Regions from separate parts of the Blautia massiliensis (ex Durand et al. 2017) genome, predicted to be linked through region 2. Evidence: a T-box and tRNA genes for the amino acid it is inferred to sense, from the RefSeq annotation. Region 2 holds a T-box; the other holds one or more tRNA genes.
The links. The T-box of region 2 lies ahead of proS (proline--tRNA ligase). A T-box ahead of a tRNA ligase gene usually reads a tRNA of that ligase, here a tRNA-Pro.
Positions count from the first base shown of each region.

Region 1: it has a tRNA-Pro gene. The T-box ahead of proS (proline--tRNA ligase) is inferred to sense a tRNA for this amino acid. The anticodon was not compared.

Region 1 is NZ_CP146725.1:2,905,010-2,908,410, reverse strand. Features, by position in the region: gene V9W66_RS13610 (ABC transporter ATP-binding protein) at 1-298, shown strand, start outside; gene V9W66_RS13605 (hypothetical protein) at 446-787, shown strand; tRNA gene V9W66_RS13600 (tRNA-Leu) at 919-998, opposite strand; tRNA gene V9W66_RS13595 (tRNA-Lys) at 1,066-1,138, opposite strand; tRNA gene V9W66_RS13590 (tRNA-Gln) at 1,150-1,221, opposite strand; tRNA gene V9W66_RS13585 (tRNA-His) at 1,232-1,305, opposite strand; tRNA gene V9W66_RS13580 (tRNA-Arg) at 1,311-1,384, opposite strand; tRNA gene V9W66_RS13575 (tRNA-Gly) at 1,403-1,473, opposite strand; tRNA gene V9W66_RS13570 (tRNA-Pro) at 1,501-1,575, opposite strand; gene V9W66_RS13565 (hypothetical protein) at 1,838-2,611, shown strand; gene V9W66_RS13560 (GH3 family domain-containing protein) at 2,700-3,332, opposite strand.
Region 2 is NZ_CP146725.1:3,257,230-3,260,630, reverse strand. Features, by position in the region: gene proS (proline--tRNA ligase) at 67-1,506, opposite strand; T-box leader at 1,664-1,873, opposite strand; gene V9W66_RS15310 (HD domain-containing protein) at 2,104-2,889, opposite strand; gene V9W66_RS15305 (alpha-L-rhamnosidase) at 3,102-3,401, opposite strand, start outside.

The sequences.
Region 1 (3,401 bases), 350 kb from region 2:
CTTAAGTCAGGGCCAGCGACAGCTTCTCTCCATTGCCCGTGCAGCCGTTGCAGACCCGCCCGTCCTGATCCTGGACGAGGCCACCAGCTCCATTGATACCCGTACCGAAAAGCTTGTACAGGATGGTATGGATAAGCTGATGGAAGGCAGGACGACCTTTGTGATCGCCCACAGACTTTCCACAGTACGCAACAGTGACTGCATCATGGTCCTGGAGCAGGGACACATCATCGAGCGTGGTTCCCACGGGGAGCTGCTTGCACAGAAGGGCCGGTATTATCAGCTGTATAACGGCTGATCCAGGCTCACAGTTATTTTCGATCTAAAATATTCAATACCAAAAATATGCAGGGTGTATCTTTTCTGATAGTCCTGCATGTTTTTTTATGCTATAATCTTTGATTGAAATCTATTTTTCCGGAAAGGAGTCTCCGTATTTTTATATATGAAACAAACTGAAGAATATTACTACGGCAAAATGTCGAAAGATAAACAAAACGTGTACCGTGCAATGCTTCACGGGCTTATGGAGCTTTCCGACGAGTTCCTGATCCCGCAGGTACCAACCACCGATGGAAACCACTTTTATTACCGCGAGAAAAAGCTGTCCTTCACCAAATTGGAAGACGTATACAAACGAGCCCTCCAGGCCGCAGGAAAGACACGGGACAAAAAAGCCATCATCACACTCAACTGGCCTCAGGCTGTACTGCGATTTCATTTTGGGGAACAGCAGGCGGAAGGGAAGGTATTTATTGAGGAAGTGAATGAAGGGGAGAAATTGTAACGTCATTTAAGAAATTCGATAGAGTCAAAATGCCACATATCCTTATGCATATGTGGCATTTTTCTGTGAATATAATTCTAAAAATTAAAAGACTTTCCATAAATCAGATTTATAGAAAGCCTCTTGATCACTGCGGATAACAGGACTTGAACCTGCACGGTTGCCCACTGGTACCTAAAACCAGCGCGTCTGCCAATTCCGCCATATCCGCATATTCAATTATATTTTCATCCTGTCTGATGATAAAAAAATAACGGAAAGCAAATGCTTTCCGCTAATGAGGCATCGGGGATTCGAACCCCGGACAACTTGATTAAAAGTCAAGTGCTCTACCGACTGAGCTAATACCCCATAAAAAAGGACTGGGCTAGCTGGATTCGAACCAGCGAATGCAGCAGTCAAAGTGCTGTGCCTTACCGCTTGGCGATAGCCCAATGGGCGAAGGGTGGATACAGGGATTCGAACCCTGGGCCTCCAGAGCCACAATCTGGCGCGCTAACCAACTGCGCTATACCCACCACAACGTGCCTGAAGGGATTCGAACCCCCGACCCACGGCTTAGAAGGCCGTTGCTCTATCCAGCTGAGCTACAGACACATGCTCTCTTCTCAGAGAAGCGGGTGATGGGAATCGAACCCACGTATCCAGCTTGGAAGGCTGGTGTTCTACCATTGAACTACACCCGCATGCTTGCGGTAATAAGTTTACAGCAGTCGGGGTGACAGGATTCGAACCTGCGGCCTCCTGGTCCCAAACCAGGCGCTCTAGCCAAACTGAGCCACACCCCGATGTACCATTTACTTATGGTTTTTATTAAGTTGTTGTCGTCTTCGTTTGTGTTTCGTTTTCGTTTTCTGCCTGACGACAAGTGATATTATATTATAGCAATCTACAAATGTCAACACCTTTTTTGAATTTTTTTAAAAAAACTTTTTTTCACGTTTTTTCCGCCTATTTAAAGGTTTTCTTGTCATTTGCGACTGGCTTATGGTATCATGAAACCATAATTTAAGTCAAGAAAAAAAACAAGTACTAAGGAGATGTTTTTACATGGATATAAAATTATTTCAGCAGAAGCTTAATGACATCTGTGCCATTGCTGAGGAAAACAATAAGCAGCTCTCCCAGCAGCAGATCCGTGACCATTTCGATGAATCGGATCTGAGCACTTCACAGCTTGTAAAGATCCTGCAGTATCTCAAATTAAAAGGGATCACCATCGAAGGCGCCGATGAAGGCACCGGTGCTGCCAGAGCAGATGCTGTTTCATCCGAATCCAGCGACAAGGAAGAGCTTCCGGGTACCCGTGCTGCTCTTACTGCCGAGGAACAGGCCTATCTCAGTGACTATATGGAAAGCTTTTCCCCGGAAGGACTTGATCCGGATGATCTTGCGTCCCTCTTTCAGGCCTTTGCAAAGGGAGACACTGCTGCCGAAGGTGCACTGACACAGTTCTACATGGCTCAGGCAGCCCAGATGGCCGCTGAACTGAACTGTGAGGAAATCCACCTGGCCGATCTCATTCAGGAGGCAAATCTGGCCCTTCTGGCGTCTCTCAAAGAGACAGACCCACAGGAGAAAAACGATACCTGGATGCGTGGTCGTATCCGCAGTGGGATCCTTCATGCCATTGAGGAACAGACACAGCAGAAATTCCGTGACGACTATCTGGTATCCAAGGTAGAAAACCTGGAGGCTGCGGTTAAAGAACTCACAGACGATGATGACGCCACCAAATTCACCATTGATGAACTTGCCGTGATCCTGGATATGAATGTGGATGAGATCCGGGATGTACTTCGCCTTACCGGAGATGATAAATAAAGCTTTCTTCATATTCTTCACAAAAACGGGTCTGACATAGCTTGTCAGACCCGTAATCTTAATATTCTTTATGCTTTTTCTTCCCGTTTCAGCTCCGCCGGTTCTGCCAGATGGATCTTTCCTTCCCGAAATATGTGGTCAGAAGTTCTTTCAGAATATCCGTGCTCATAGCCTGATACATCAGCGCTTCTTTTTTTACTTCTATATAAAGATGCAGATATGGGCGTTTTTTCTCATTATATTCTTTCACTGCGATCCAATCCGTAACCGGCTGCCCGGACAGCTGGATCACACTTTTGATACCATTTTCCGAAATCCTGGTAAAGCCTGCGATATCAATGATCCACGGAACACGGTCTATGTACTCAAATCTTGGGATCTGTGTCCGATCCTCCTGGTTGGTAAGACCCACGCACCGATACATATCTCCCACACGGTACCTGGCAAAGGCTCCGCCCTTCAACACAGTGATCACAAGCTCATATTTCTCCCCGGGAACAACCTCATCCATAAGATAGGTCGGAGGAGTGAACGTGGGATCCTCATAATTATGAAGCATATCCGCATAATCCTCATAAGTGGTAAGAGGTACCAGCCGACGGAACTCGTCGATCCCGGATGGCCTCCTGCCCTTCAGAATGCTTTTGCCCAGTTCACAGTCTGACCAGAGCTGGATCTGCTCTTCCATCAGGCGATTCTGGATCTTCATGTAATCCTGCATTGTCAGATCAAGAAATCCGGCCAGGCAAAAATAAAATCCGGCGAACCACAGAACGCCAGGATGTCGGCA
Region 2 (3,401 bases):
ACATTACCAGTGAACAGTAACGCAATATGATCATCCCACTTTTTTGAAGTGGCCTGCTGTATTTTTTTAGTATGCACGTCCCCAGTAAACCATTTTCTTAGCCGGTTTTCCGCAGCATACGCAAACATCGCTTAACTGCTCCTGCTCAAACGGCATACATCTGGATGTTGCCTGGAAATCTTCCTTGATCTTGTCTTCACATGCACGATCACCGCACCACATAGCTTTGATGAATCCCGGTTTGCTGTTGATGATCTCACCGAACTCCTCATAATTCTTTGCTACGTAAGTATGTGTCTCTCTGTGTGCACGTGCGCGCTCCAGCATATCATGCTGAATGGTATCCAGAAGCTCTTTTACCTTATCTGCAAGTTCCTCGAAGGATACTGTGTATTTCTCACGGGTATCTCTTCTGCAGAGAACTGCCTGACCGTTCTCGATATCCTTCGGTCCACATTCCACACGAAGCGGGATACCACGCATCTCCTGCTCAGCAAACTTGAATCCCGGGCTCTTGTCTGTCGCGTCAACCTTTGCACGGATACCTGCTGCCTTCAGTGCTGCAAGAAGCTCGTCAGCCTTCTCCATAACCCCTTCTTTACACTGCTGGATCGGGATGATCACAGTCTGTACCGGAGCGATCCTCGGAGGAAGAACAAGTCCGCTGTTATCACCGTGAACCATGATGATCGCACCGATCATACGGGTTGTCATTCCCCAGGATGTCTGGTGAACATATTTCAGTGTATTATCTTTATCTGTGTACTGGATTCCGAATGCTTTGGCAAAGCCATCTCCAAAGTTATGGCTTGTACCGGACTGGAGAGCCTTGCCGTCGTGCATCAGAGATTCGATGGTATAAGTAGCCTCAGCACCTGCAAATTTCTCCTTGTCTGTCTTCTGGCCTTTGATGACCGGAATCGCAAGAACTTCCTCGCAGAAGTCTGCATAGATGTTCAGCATCTGGATGGTACGCTGCTCCGCTTCCTCAGCTGTTGCATGAGCAGTATGTCCCTCCTGCCACAGGAACTCTCTGGAACGAAGGAAGGGCCGTGTTGTCTTCTCCCAACGGACAACGGAACACCACTGATTATATACCTTTGGAAGATCTCTGTGGGACTGGATCTCTTTCTGGTAGAAATCGCAGAACAGAGTCTCAGAAGTCGGACGCACGCAAAGTCTCTCCTGCAGCGGATCAAGGCCGCCATGAGTCACCCATGCAACCTCCGGAGCAAAACCTTCTACATGATCTTTCTCTTTATCAAGAAGAGACTCCGGGATAAAGATCGGCATGTAAACGTTCTCTACACCGGTTTCTTTAAATCTGCGGTCAAGCTCATGCTGGATATTCTCCCAGATCGCATAACCTGCAGGTTTGATCGCCATACAGCCCTTAACACTTGTATAGCCACAGAGCTCAGCCTTCTTAACAACGTCTGTATACCACTGAGCAAAATCCTCATCCATAGATGTGATGGCCTGTACTAATTTCTTTTCTTTTGCCATGATAAATCTCCTTTTTCTTGTGATCTGTTACATATTGCCGGCTGTCAGGCAGCCACAGCAATCCGGAATCCTTCCAGCTTACTCTTCTGTCCTATAAACCGTACACTGTATTTACAATCCTGTTTTACGGACAAAAAATAAGCCATCCAAATCCCTCACAAGGGACCGAATGACTTCGGCGGTACCACCCCAGTTAACAGCCTGAAAAGCTGTTCTCTCAACACCCGTTAACGCCGGAAACACACGCCACGCTTCAATCACGCAGAGCTCCGAGGCCGGTTCCACAGTTCACGCACAGGATCCTTCCACCAAAGCAGATCCCTCTCTGAGATAATTCCCTGTGTACTATTCTCATCATCGCCGTATCTTTGATATATTTTAGGCGAAAACCACCTCAAAGTCAACCCCAAACAAAAAAATATAACAAGTCTCCCTGCTATGAGTTACTGTTCACTCCGTTTTCAGTAACACGCTTCGCGATGCACAGAATTTATGCTAATCGCATAAATTCGCGCGGTATGTCTCGGGTTTTCTGTGACCTCCGCTCACAAAAAACACCTCGCGGAACATTGCCAGTGAACAGTAACTGCTATGCTCCTATTCCTTCACAGACACAGCCGGCATCTCCAGATGCCTGTTCAGATCTTCTGTGAGAATATGGAGCTTAGTTCTGGTATCCTGTTCCTGATAAGTCAGCCGCCCTGCGATCCTGGTGATATAATCCTCTTCTTCGATGATCTCACAGGTCTCAGGAAAATTAATATCATAATACTGTGCAAGATAAGATACCCAGTAATCCACCGGCACATGTCTGTCTGCGGATAACACGGATTCTCTTCTGAGACAGGACTCCCACACTGCCGGTGAGATCAGCCCTTCTCCTGCAGCTTTCTCAGAGACTCCCAGCATGGCTTCAACAGACGCCTCCAGCTTTACTCTGCAGTTATCCAGCTTGTCTGCATCCCGGATCAGTTTTGCATGGAAAAGTGTTCTTGCATCGTGGATTCCTTCCAGTTTGAAATCACTGTGCTTCCGAATTGCTGCATCGATCAGCTCATCAAATTTATCATCCTCCACGAAGCGCCGGATCAGTTTCTCCTCCCCGAAGAGAAGTTCTGCACCGAACACGGCATGATCCATGGTTCCCGGCTCAAAGCTGTGAAATCTACGGATCTGCTCAAAACGGCCAATATCATGAAGCAGACCGATCAGCTCCGCAAGTTCCACATCTTCACCGGAACATTCCATTTTTCTGGCGATCTCTCCTGCGTATTTCACCACGCCATAGGTATGTACGATCTTCAGACAGATCTGTTCATCCTCCCGGTCGTATTCATCCAGATATTTTTCGAATTCCTGTTTTGCATGTGCAATGTCGATCATTCTGCCACACCCCTTCTTCTTTTGTTCATTCTGTAGCTCTGTAAACACTCTGTATTTATTATACCGAAGGTCTCTGACAAATTCTACTGTATTTCCCGGAATTTCAAATCTCCTCTCTGCTGCCTACTCTGGTCAAAAAAGGCAGCTGCCCACAGCCTATCTTCCGGATAGGCCTGGCAGCCGCCTTTTCAAAAAAATCCCCTTCTTTTTTCTTATCTCACAAAATGGATCTCATAGTCTCCGGATCCGGCCTCAGCCTTCATAAAGCCGTCTGCGGCTGTGAAGTTAAGTCCGTCTGCGGCTTTCACTTCCTTCGCAGCATCCAGGCAGATAGTAGCTGTTGTATTTACAGGTATGGAAACATGAAGAACTGTTTCTTCCGTTTTTTCTTCCCAGAAGCTTCTTACCGGTCCATATACAGAACGATACTCAGCCTTTACATAGTCCAGATTTCCACCCATTCTCGGATAAATTACGGAATGTTTGTATCCAGGTTCCTTTTCATCCACCTC